3 regions of the Streptomyces sp. NPDC097981 genome follow, and region 3 is predicted to be linked to each of the others. Evidence: riboswitches for the same ligand, from Rfam matches in the RefSeq annotation. Region 3 holds a riboswitch; each other region holds the start of a gene.
The links. Region 3 has a riboswitch for cyclic di-AMP ahead of ABTY04_RS00965 (LysM peptidoglycan-binding domain-containing M23 family metallopeptidase). Riboswitches for the same ligand answer to the same signal wherever they lie in the genome.
Positions count from the first base shown of each region.

Region 1: it holds a riboswitch for cyclic di-AMP, as region 3 does, so the genes downstream of both, ABTY04_RS37325 (transglycosylase family protein) here and ABTY04_RS00965 (LysM peptidoglycan-binding domain-containing M23 family metallopeptidase) in region 3, are expected to answer to the same signal.
Region 2: it holds a riboswitch for cyclic di-AMP, as region 3 does, so the genes downstream of both, ABTY04_RS17625 (M23 family metallopeptidase) here and ABTY04_RS00965 (LysM peptidoglycan-binding domain-containing M23 family metallopeptidase) in region 3, are expected to answer to the same signal.

Region 1 covers NZ_JBEORW010000071.1:6,161-10,034, forward strand. The annotation lists gene eno (phosphopyruvate hydratase) at 1-887, opposite strand, end outside; gene ABTY04_RS37325 (transglycosylase family protein) at 1,174-1,887, opposite strand; cyclic di-AMP (ydaO/yuaA leader) riboswitch at 1,890-2,061, opposite strand; gene ABTY04_RS37330 (transglycosylase family protein) at 2,338-3,393, opposite strand; gene ABTY04_RS37335 (cytochrome P450 family protein) at 3,496-3,874, opposite strand, start outside.
Region 2 covers NZ_JBEORW010000016.1:36,207-40,080, forward strand. The annotation lists gene ABTY04_RS17620 (GntR family transcriptional regulator) at 35-700, opposite strand; gene ABTY04_RS17625 (M23 family metallopeptidase) at 881-1,675, opposite strand; cyclic di-AMP (ydaO/yuaA leader) riboswitch at 1,689-1,847, opposite strand; gene ABTY04_RS17630 (M16 family metallopeptidase) at 2,032-3,399, opposite strand; gene ABTY04_RS17635 (M16 family metallopeptidase) at 3,420-3,874, opposite strand, start outside.
Region 3 covers NZ_JBEORW010000001.1:218,049-221,922, forward strand. The annotation lists gene ABTY04_RS00955 (aspartate aminotransferase family protein) at 1-790, shown strand, start outside; gene ABTY04_RS00960 (tyrosine-protein phosphatase) at 824-1,642, opposite strand; cyclic di-AMP (ydaO/yuaA leader) riboswitch at 1,954-2,130, shown strand; gene ABTY04_RS00965 (LysM peptidoglycan-binding domain-containing M23 family metallopeptidase) at 2,133-3,077, shown strand; gene ABTY04_RS00970 (SGNH/GDSL hydrolase family protein) at 3,244-3,874, shown strand, end outside.

The DNA of each region.
Region 1 (3,874 bases), on a different contig from region 3:
CAGCCGGCCCAGTCGTCCTCGAACAGCGGGTCCTCGATGGAGACCAGCGGGTACGCCTCGACGAGCTCGGCGTAGTAGTCCGTCATCTCGGCGGCCGAGCGGGACTGGCCCTCGAACTCGTACTTGCCGTCCTTGTAGAACTCGGACGCGGCGACGTCGAGCGCGAGCGCGATGTCCTTGCCCGGGGTGTAGCCGGCCTGCTTGATGGCCTCGATGATGAGGTCGAGCGCGGCGCGGTTGGACTCCAGGTTCGGGGCGAAGCCGCCCTCGTCGCCCAGGCCGGTGGACAGGCCCTTGGTGTGCAGGACCTTCTTGAGGGTGTGGTAGACCTCGGCGCCCCAGCGAAGGGCCTCGGAGAAGGACTCCGCACCGATCGGGGCGATCATGAACTCCTGGATGTCCACGTTGGAGTCGGCGTGCGACCCACCGTTGAGGATGTTCATCATCGGAACGGGCAGCAGGTGCGCGTTCGGGCCGCCGAGGTAGCGGAAGAGCGGGAGGTCCGAGGCCTCGGACGCGGCGTGCGCGACGGCGAGGGACACGCCGAGGATGGCGTTGGCGCCGAGCGAGCCCTTGTTGTCGGTGGCGTCCAGGTCGAACATGGCCTGGTCGATCAGGCGCTGCTCGGTGGCGTCGTAGCCGACGAGCTCCGGGCCGATCTGCTCGATGACCGCGAGGACGGCCTTCTCGACACCCTTGCCCATGTAACGGTTGGGGTCACCGTCACGGAGCTCAATGGCCTCGAAGGCACCGGTGGAGGCGCCGGACGGAACTGCAGCACGGCCGGTGCTGCCATCGTCGAGGCCCACCTCGACCTCGACCGTGGGGTTGCCTCGGGAGTCCAGGATTTCCCGGGCTACGACGACGTCGATGGACGGCACGAGCATCTCCTTCTGGGATGTGACGCTGGGTGTGCGGTGGCATGTCGGGCCGTGGGATGGCCCCGCCGACTAGAGCCTAACCGGATCCGGGCTCTCGGCCCGCCGACCGCCCGCCTCCTGGGACGAAAAAGGGCCCGAATACCTTCTTTCCTGGACATAGGGCTCTCGATCGCCGGCGTTCCGGCCGGGTCGGGCGCGCACAACGCACCACCGCCCGGCGCGTGAGGGGAGACGCGCCGGGCGGTGGGGATGCCGCGTGCTGCACACGCTGCCGCGGTTGTTACCGCAGGATTCAGCTGAGCTTCAGCTTCTGACCCGGGAAGATCAGGTCGGCGTCCGAGACGATGTCCTTGTTGAGCTCGAAGAGCTTCTCCCAGCCGCCCTTGACGCCGTTGACCTCGGCGATGGTGCCCAGGGTGTCGCCGGACTTGACCTCGTACGAGCCGTTGCCGGTCTTCGGGGCCGGGGCCTCGGAGCGCTCGGAGCGGGTGGTCGGGGCGGCCTCGGAGCGCGTGGTCTCCTTCTTCGGCGCCGCCTTCGTCTCGACCTTCTTCGTCTCGGTCTTCTTGGCCTCGGTCTTCGGGGCCTGCTTCGGGGTGTCGGTCGAACCGCCGCCCGAGTACGAGGAGTTGGACAGGCCCTTGCCGCAGACCGGCCAGGCGCCCTTGCCCTGGCCCTTGAGGACCTTCTCGGCGATGGCTATCTGCTGGCCCTTGGAGGCCTGGTTGGCCTGGGAGGCGTACGCCTTGCCGCCGTAGGCGGCCCAGGTGGAGGACGAGAACTGCAGGCCGCCGTAGTAGCCGTTGCCCGTGTTGATGGCCCAGTTGCCGCCGGACTCGCACTGGGCGACGCGGTCCCACTCGGAGGAGGTGGCGGCGGAAGCCGAGCCGGCCGCCATCAGGGGCGCGGCGACGGCGACACCGGCGACACCGGCGAGCGTGACGATGCGGGTGGTCCGCTGGATGGCCGTGGCGCGGCGGTGCTTGCCCTTGCCGGAAAGCAGCATGGAGTTCTCCTCACCGACGCCTACGAGGTGAGCTGTCGGGTTCGGGCGGATGAGTGCCCGGCCGTGCAATGTGGCGCACGACTTAACCCCTAGCCGTTTCCGTGACCATCTCTCAATGGCCGGTCCCGGCGCCTACCTTGGTTCCCCCGCTCCTGCCTTCGGCGCTTGACGCGACGACTGTTCCCCCCGTCCGCCGGCAGGACTCGGCGATGCGGTCGAAGGAGCCCGCGGTGACGGGCGACTCAGAAGGTAGGCAGGTCTCTCCCCGATGTTCAACGAGGAACATCGGGGAGAAACGGCCCCTACTTGCGCTCTTCTTTGGGGCATTTGCGCAGGTGAGGGCGGGGTTTGCGGAAGGCTCCGGGCGGGACACGCCAGTTGACCGGAAGAGACACATGTCTCACTTGCCGATAACGGACATTCAGGTCTTTCTGGGTGTCCGAAGTGTCGCTATTTCTGGCTTAGATCCAGATTCTGGCCGGGCTTGATCAGATCGGCGTCATTGCCGATGACCTGCGCGTTGGCGTGGTAGAGCGCGTTCCAGCCGCCCTTGACCCCCTTGGCGGACGCAATGGTGGCCAGGCTGTCGCCCGCCTGGACGGTGTACGAGGGGTTCGACACCGCGCCGGTCGTGACGGGCACCTCGGTGGCGGGCGTACCACGGTGCTTGCCGTTGCCGGAGGTGTCCGGGATGGCGGCCGGGTCGGTGGAGGCACCCGGGGCCGAGGGGGCACCGGGAGCGCCCCGGGTGACCGGAGCGGTCGGGTCCGCCGGGTTCCCAGGGGTTCCCGGGGTTCCCGGGGTTCCCGGGGTTCCCGGGGTGGTCGGCGCGGTGGGCGTCGTCGGGACCGTGGGGGCGCCGGGGGTCGCGGTCGGGTCGCCGGGGAGCCCCGGGACGGTCGGCGACGTGGACGGAGCGTCCGGGTCGGGCATGACGGGCAGTCCGCTGCTCGGCGCGAGCGGCGCCGGCGGAAGCGTGAAGACCGGGGCCGGAGTCGCGGTCGGGGCGCCGAAGTCCTTCGCCTTCTCGCCGGAGCCGCCCTTCGGGACCGACTTGTCGGGGCGCGAGGGGCTCGGGGCTACGGGTGTGAGCGTGCCGGGCAGGCCCGGGTCCACGGTTGCGGCGGGGGCCTGGCGGGTCAGCCCGGCCGACTCCGAGCACTGCCCCCACGCCTGCGGGCCCTGGGTGCCCAGTACGCGTTCGGCGACGGCGATCTGCTGCGACCGGCTGGCGAGGTCGGGGCGCTCGGCGAAGTCGAGGCCGCCCGACGCGTTCCACTGCTCCTGCGTGAACGACAGTCCGCCGTACGAACCGCTGCCGGCGTTGGCGCTCCAGGAGCCGCCGCTCTCACACTCGGCGACCTTGTCCCACGTGGAGGTGTCGGCCGCACTCGCGTTTGTGGCGGCGAGCAGCGGCAGCGCCAACGCCGAACCGGTGACTCCGGCGGTGACGACTATCGCGGGTACCTGGCGGGGCCGTCTGTGGCGGCCGTTCCCGGAACGCATGAGCTGCACCTTTCGCATAACGACTGGGTAACGGCAGAACCTAGCCGTCTTAGCACGTTCGTCACAACTCCGGTCGGGGGCTGACGTGTGGTCAGGAGGCCTTCAGATGTTTCGGGCTGTGAAGCGGACGGGAAGGGTTCGCAGGCCACGCATGATCAGACCCCCGCGCCAGCGAAGGGTGTTGGGCGGAACAGCAAGTTCCAGATCCGGCAGACGCGTCAGCAAAGTCGCAAGCGCCGTTTGTCCTTCAAGTCGCGCGAGCGGAGCACCCAGGCAGTAGTGGATGCCGTGGCCGTATCCGAGGTGCTGGTTGTCGGTGCGGGAGAGGTCGAGGGTGTCCGGGTCGGCGAACCGCGCAGGGTCCCGGTCGGCCGCGGCGAGGACGACGAGAACCGGATCGCCCGCCGCGACGTCCTTGCCTCCGAGGGTCAGCGGCTCGGTGGCGAACCGCCAGGTGGCCAGCTCCACGGGGCCGTCGTAG
Region 2 (3,874 bases), on a different contig from region 3:
AGCAGACGCCCCCGACATTAATACGCGGCATTTGTTAATACGGACCGCTCGCCGTGTTTACGGCATGTTGCGAAGTCCTCACCCTCGGCCGGTGCGCGCCGGCCGCGCGGTCGGCGTGGAGCGCCGTCAGCGCCCGGGCCCGCTCGGCGTCCCCGCGCGCGACCGCGTCCACGATCGCCCCGTGCTCGGCCCAGGACTCCACGGGCCGGGCCGGCGCCTCCACCACGTACATCCAGGCGACCTTGTGCCGCATCTGCGTGAGCAGCGTGATCAGCCCGGGACTGCCGGAGGCCTGGGCGAGGGTCTCGTGGAACCAGCCGCCCAGGGACCTCAGGTCCTCCCCCTGGCCCCGCCTGGCCCGTTCCTGGCCCAGCCTGACCAGCCCGCGCAGGACTTTGAGGTGGGCCTCGGTGCGCCGCCGGGCGGCTCGGGCGGCCGCCAGCGGTTCGAGCAGCATCCGCAGCTCCAGGAGATCGGCCGCCTCCTGTTCGGTGGGCTCGGCGACGCAGGCTCCCGCATGCCGCCGGGTGGTGACGAAGCCCTCGGACTCCAGGGTCCGCAGCGCCTCGCGGACCGGGACGCGGGAGACCCCGTACCGGCGGGCCAGCAGCTCCTCGGTCAGTCTGGCGCCCGGCGTGAAGACTCCGGAGACGATGTCGTCGCGGATTGCCGTGGATACCGCGTGCGCAGGAATACGCAAGTCCGGACCTCCGCCTCTTTCCGACTGTCGACCCCATTGTCGCGACCGCGCCGGGATCGTACTGGGACTCTATTGCAACATGCGATATTTTCCGAGCGCGGACGGAAATCGGGGATATTTACAGCCACAACACGAAGGCCCCGGCTCGGGAAGCCGGGGCCTTCGGTGAAGTGCTGCGGGTCAGACGTCGACGCCGTGCTGGCGCAGGTACGCGACCGGGTCGATGTCCGAGCCGTAGGTTGCGGCGGTGCGGGCCTCGAAGTGCAGGTGCGGGCCGCTGGAGTTGCCGGTGGAGCCCGACAGGCCGATCTGCTGGCCCGGGGTGACCTGCTCGCCGACGGAGACGTTCAGCGAGGTCATGTGGCCGTACTGCGTGTACGTGCCGTCGTTGTGCTTGATGACCACGTTGTTGCCGTACGCGCCGCCCCAGCCGGCCTCGACCACGGTTCCGGCGCCCACCGCGTGCACCGAGGTGCCGGAGGCCGCGTGGAAGTCGATGCCGGTGTGGCTGCCGGAGGACCACATGCCGCCGCCCGCGTGCCACTGGGTGCTGATGTAGGACCCGTCGACGGGGGCGACGAAGGTGTTGAGGCGCTTGCGCTCCTCCTCGCGGGCGGCGCGCTCGGCGGCCTCGCGCTCGGCCTTCGCCTTCTCCTCGGCCTTCTGCTTGGCCTCGGCGGCGCGCGCCTTCGCGTCGGCCTCCGCCTTCTCCTTGGCGGCAGCGGCGTCGGCCGCGTTCTGCTGGGCCTCGGCCTGGGCCTCGATCTGGACCGGGAGGTCCTCGGCCGTCACGACCGCGTTCAGGCCGGTGTCCTCCATGGAGGGGGCCTTGTCCGACGCGGCGAACGCCGGGCCTGCGAGGGAGCCGACGACACCCGTGGTGGCGAGGGCGGCGATGCCGGCGTAACCGGCGGTCTTGCGGCTCAGACGACTGGAACCACGGTGCTTACCGGCGGCACGACTGCCAAACGCCATGAAGGGGTCGATCCTTTCCTTCCTTCTCGCCTACCGGGTTAGCTGACGGGTTCGGAGCAGGAAGGTCTCCTACGGGCCCCCTCTGACGAGGCGGTCCGATTCACCCCAGGGACACATGTGGGTCCCCGGCTCCCCAGGCTCGCGCCTGACGGGGACTCGGCGATCGCTGCCCGGTGCCGCGGATGCGGCGCGTACAACTGACGGACAGCACGGCCGACGCTAGGCGGATCATCAGTCAATCGCCAAACAGACGCGCCTTTTTGTTGCGTACGCCACACCACATACAAGCAACCTCTCCACTAAACAGACATAAAGGGCCCCGGCGGACAAGTCACCGGAGCCCCTTGAGATGTCCGTCAGTTGGAGACGACGGTGACCTCGCCGATCCCGAGCGCCCGCACCGGCTCCTCGATCTGCGACGCGTCACCGACCAGGACGGTGACCAGGCGGTCCACCGGGAAGGCGGCCAGGACGGCCGAAGTCGCCTCCACCGTGCCCGTGCGGGCCAGCTGCGCGTACAACTGCGCCTGGTAACCGTCCGGAAGCTCCTGCTCGACCTGGTCGGCGAGCGTGCCGGCGACGGCCGCGGCCGTCTCGAACTTCAGCGGGGCCACGCCCACCAAGTTCTGCACCGCCACATCCCGTTCGGCATCGGTCAGGCCGCCCTCCGCAAGGGTGCGGAGCACCTTCCAGAGGTCGTCGAGCGCCGGGCCGGTGTTGGGGGTGTCCACCGAGCCGCTGATGGCGAGCATCGAGGCGCCCTTGCCGTCGGCCGTGGAGCGCAGCACCTGGCCGAAGGCGCGCACGCCGTACGTGTAGCCCTTCTCCTCGCGCAGCACCTTGTCCAGGCGCGAGGTGAGGGTGCCGCCCAGGCAGTACGTACCGAGCACCTGCGCCGCCCAGACCCGCTCGTGCCGGTCCGGCCCGATCCGGCCGATGAGCAGCTGCGTCTGGACCGCGCCGGGCCGGTCCACGATGACCACGCGGCCGGTGTCGTCGGCGGTCACCGGCGCCACCGGGAGCGCCTCGGCGGCGTTTCCGGTCCAGGTGCCCAGGGTGTCCGCGAGAACGGCGTCCAGGTCGATGCCCGTCAGGTCGCCGACGACCACCGCCGTGGCGGTGGCGGGGCGTACGTGGGCCTCGTAGAAGGCGCGTACGGCCGCGGAGTCGATCCGGGCGACGGTCTCCTCGGTGCCCTGGCGCGGCCGGGACATCCGCAGGGTGGGCGGGAAGAGCTGCTTGGACAGCTCCTTGGCCGCGCGGCGCTGCGGGTTCGCCAGCTCGTGCGGGATCTCGTCGAGCCGGTTGCGCACCAGCCGGTCGACCTCGCTGTCGGCGAAGGCGGGCGCGCGCAGCGCCTCGGCGATCAGGCCCAGCGCCTTGGCCAGCCGGGAGGCCGGAACCTCCAGGGAGACCCGCACGCCCGGGTGGTCGGCGTGCGCGTCGAGCGTGGCACCGCAGCGCTCCATCTCGGCCGCGAACTCCTCGGCCGAGCGCTTGTCGGTGCCCTCGGACAGCGCGCGGGCCATGATGGTCGCCACGCCGTCCAGGCCCTCGGGCTCGGCGTCCAGCGGGGCGGCGAGGTTGACCTCGACCGCGACGACCTGCTGGCCGGGCCGGTGGCAGCGCAGCACGGTCAGGCCGTTGGGCAGGGAGCCGCGCTCCGGGGCCGGGAAGGCCCACGGCTTGGCCTCGCCGGCCTGCGGCTGCGGGTGGAAGGTCATCGTGACGGCTGCGGTGTCGCTCACTGCTCCGCCCCCTCGTTCTCGTCGTTCTCGTCGGCCTCTGCCGGGAGCGGCTCGTACACCAGCGCCGCGCGGTTGTCGGGGCGCAGCCGGGCCGCGGCCACGGCCTGCACCTCCTCGGCGGTGATGTCGAGGACGCGCTGGACGGCGCTGAGCGCCAGCTGCGGGTCGCCGAACAGCACCGCGAAGCGGCACAGTTCGTCGGCGCGGCCGGCCACGGTGCTCAGCCGGTCCAGCCACTCGCGCTCCAGCTGTGCCTGGGCGCGCTCCATCTCCTCGGCCGTCGGGCCCTCGGCGGCGAACCGCGCGAGCTCCTCGTCGACGGCCGCCTCGATGGCGGGCACCTCCACCCCGCTGGAGGTCTTCACGTCCAGCCAGCCGAGCGAGGGCGCCCCGGCGAGCCGCAGCATGCCGAAGCCGGCTGCGACGGCGCTCTGGTCGTGGCGTACCAGGC
Region 3 (3,874 bases):
CGCCTTCGTCGTCGAGCCGATCCAGGGGAAGGGCGTGCTCGCCGCCCCGCCCGGGTTCCTGCTCGCGGCGCAGGAGCTGCTGCACCGGCACAAGGCGCTGCTCATCGCGGACGAGGTGCAGACGGGCCTCGGCCGGACCGGCGATTTCTACGCGTACCAGCACGAACCAGGCGTGGAACCGGACCTGGTATGCGTGGCCAAAGCCCTTTCGGGCGGCTACGTCCCGGTCAGTGCGACCCTGGGCAAGGACTGGATCTTCAGACGCGTCTACTCGTCCATGGACCGGGTCCTGGTGCACTCCGCCAGCTTCGGTTCCAACGCGCAGGCGATGGCGGCCGGGCTGGCGGTGATCTCCGTCATGGAGGACGAGTCGGTCGTCGCGAACGCCCTCGCGATGGGCGACCTGCTGCGCGGACGGCTCGCCGCGCTCGTGGACGAGTACGAGCTGCTCCACGAGGTGCGCGGGCGGGGCCTGATGGTCGGCATCGAGTTCGGGCGGCCGTCCTCGCTGGGGCTGCGCAGCCGGTGGACCATGCTCCAGGCGGCACGCAAGGGGCTCTTCGCGCAGATGGTCGTGGTGCCGCTGCTGCAGAAGCACCGGATCCTGACGCAGGTGTCGGGCGACCATCTGGAGGTCATCAAGCTCATCCCGCCGCTGATCGTGGACGAGCGCGACGTCGACCGGTTCGTCGGCGCCTTCCGCCAGGTCATGGACGAGGCGCACGGCGGCGGCGGGCTGATGTGGGACTTCGGCAGGACGCTGGTGAAACAGGCCGTCGGCGGCGGCTGACGGCCTGCTCGGCTTCCGGCCGGGTCCTCGTCCTCAGTCGAGCAGCCGGTCCCGCAGCCGGTCGAGGGTCTCGGGCGTGAGGCCGAGGCCCTCGGCGAGGTACTGCTCGACCCCGCCCCAGTGCTCGTCGATGGTGTCGAAGGCCGCCGTCAGGTACTCGGCGCGCGCGTCGAAGAGCGGGGCGAGCAGTTCCATCACCTCGGGGGAGCGGGCCTCCGGCGCGCTGCTGCCGCGGTGCACGCGGTAGCGGCGGTGCGGGGCGTTGGACTCCAGGTAGTCCGCCGTGATCGCTTCGCGCTCGACGCCCAGCGCGAGCAGGGTGACGGCGATCGAAAGCCCCGCCCGGTCCTTTCCGGCCGCGCAGTGCATCAGCACCGGAATGCTGTCCTCGGCGAGGGCGTGCACGACCCGGCTGTGCTCGGCCGTGCGGTTCTTGACCATCGAGCGGTACGAGTGGGTCATCCGGGCGGCGGCCTTTCCGTTGCCGAGGAGGCCGCGGAGCTGTTCGAGGTCGCCGTCGCGGACCATCTTCCAGAATTCCTTGCCGTCGGCCGGATCCGACAGCGGGATGTTGACGTTCCGCACGCCGGGGAGCTCGACGTCGAGACCCTCCAGGGCGTGGTCGGCGCCGTTGCGGAAGTCGAAGATGGTGTGCAGGCCGAGCGATGCGAGAAATTCTGTATCGGTATCGGTGGCATGTGCCAGATGTCCGCTACGGAACAGTCGTCCCGTCTTGACCCGTCGCCCGTCGGCGGTCGGCAGGCCACCCACATCACGGAAGTTGCGTACTCCGGCCAGCTGAGGCTCCGGCACGGGGTCCATCCGCGGTGGCTGGGGTATCTGCTGGGTCACGGGAATTCCTCCGCGTCGTGGTGGGATGTCCGGATTGCGCTGCTTGGGGCCAACTTGCCATAACCGGAGGCGAGATCGGGCGCAGCCCCGTGAGGCAGATCATACGGTGACCGTGCGTGCCTGATCGTCAAAGTCGAATGGCCGGGCCGGGGCGGTCGTTGGCGGCGGGGAATGGACGGAGGGTGACCGGAATTCCTTCGGATTCCGCGTCCTGTGAATCCGTCAGGAAATTCACGGCTTGTTCCCTGCGGCCGCGCTGGATTACCTTCGCGATCGATCCGGACGGACCGCCGAATCCTGCCACCGTCCGGAAACCGCACTCGACTATTCACGCGCGCGGCAGGAGCGGGGGAACCAGGTAAGTCGCTGTTCCCGATCTTTGTACCGGGACGGCTCGGGGTGAAGTCGTACGTGTTCCTTTCATGTGCGGCCGGGCATCTCCCGTCCGAACCCGACAGCTCACCTCGCAGGCGACGGAGAGGAATTCGCCATGCCTGCAAAGGGTAAGCACCGCCGTCCCAAGTCCCGTTCCATGGCGCGCGGTTTCGCCGTTGCAGGCACCGGTGGTGCGGCCCTCGCGCTGCCGCTGCTGGGTGCCGCCGGCGCCCACGCGGCCGGAGCCCCGGCCGCAGCACCCGCCGCGGCTCCCGTGCAGGCCCCGCAGGCTCCGACGGAGTTCCGGGCCGCGCCCGCCGCTGCCGCGCAGGCCGCCCCGGCCGTCTACACGGTCGTGCCGGGCGACTACCTCTCCAAGATCGCCCAGGACCGCCACCTCTCGGGCGGCTGGCAGCAGCTGTACGCCGACAACCGCGAGGCCGTGGGCGGTAACCCGTCGCTCATCCACCCCGGGCTGAAGCTGACCCTGGGTGCGCCGGGCGAGGCGGCCCCGGCCGAGGAGTCCGCTCCGGCCCCGGAGAAGAAGTCCCCGGCCCCCCACGGCAAGGGCTCCGCGGATGCCGCGCCGGCCCCCGCCGCCGCACCTGCACCCGCCAAGAAGAGCGGGTCCGCCGCCGGTGCGGTCAGCGCCGCCGGCTTCGTCGCCCCCGTCTCCGGCGGCGGGATCTCCACCCAGTACAAGACCCCCGGCGCCATGTGGTCCAGCGGCTACCACACCGGTGTCGACTTCATCGCGAGCTCCGGCACCACCGTCCGGGCCGTCGGCGCGGGCACCGTGGTCTCCGCCGGCTGGGGCGGCGCGTACGGCAACGAGGTCGTCATCCGGCACGCGGACGGCAAGTACTCCCAGTACGGCCACCTGTCCCAGCTGAACGTCTCGGCCGGCCAGAGCGTGACCGCCGGCCAGACCATCGGCCTCTCCGGCTCCACCGGCAACTCGACCGGCCCGCACCTGCACTTCGAGATCCGCACCGGGCCGTCCTACGGCTCGGACATCGACCCGCTGGCCTACCTCCGCTCCAAGGGAGTGAGCATCTGACGGCCCTCGCCGCCGGAGGGGCAACCTGACACGTGAGGCCGGGACCCGAGGGGGGTTCCGGCCTCACGCCCTGTTATTCCGTACCGACCGGGTGGTATAGATCACGGTCCGTCAACCCCTTCCTACGGTGGCGTAGGTCACGTGCAGGGGTGAAGGATGGGGTCTCGTGGCAGCGACGAAGACGACACTCAAGACCATCGGCTCGTACGCGGCGATCGGGGACAGCTTCACCGAGGGTGTGGGGGACCCGGGGCCCGGGGAGACCTTTCTCGGCTGGGCGGACCGGCTGGCCGTACTCCTGGCCGATCAGCGCGAGGAACATGAATTCCGGTACGCGAACCTGGCCGTGCGGGGGCGCCTCCTCGACCAGATCGTCGCCGAACAGGTCCCCCGGGCCAAGGAGCTCGCACCGGACCTGGTGAGCTTCTGCGCGGGCGGCAACGACATCATCCGGCCCGGCAGCGACCCGGACGACGTGGCGGAGCGGTTCGAGGCGGCCGTCGCCGACCTCACCGGAGCCGTCGGCCAGGTCATGATCACCACGGGCTTCGACACCCGCGGGGTGCCGGTCCTCAAGCACCTCCGGGGCAAGGTGGCCACGTACAGCGCCCATGTGCGCGCGATCGCCGACCGCTACGACTGCCCGGTGCTCGACCTCTGGTCGCTGAAGTCCGTACAGGACCGGCGCGCTTGGGACGACGACCGGCTGCACCTCTCGCCCGAGGGGCACACCCGGGTCGCGCTGCGCGCCGCCCAGGTGCTGGGGCTGGAGGTGCCGGCCGACCCCGACCAGCCGT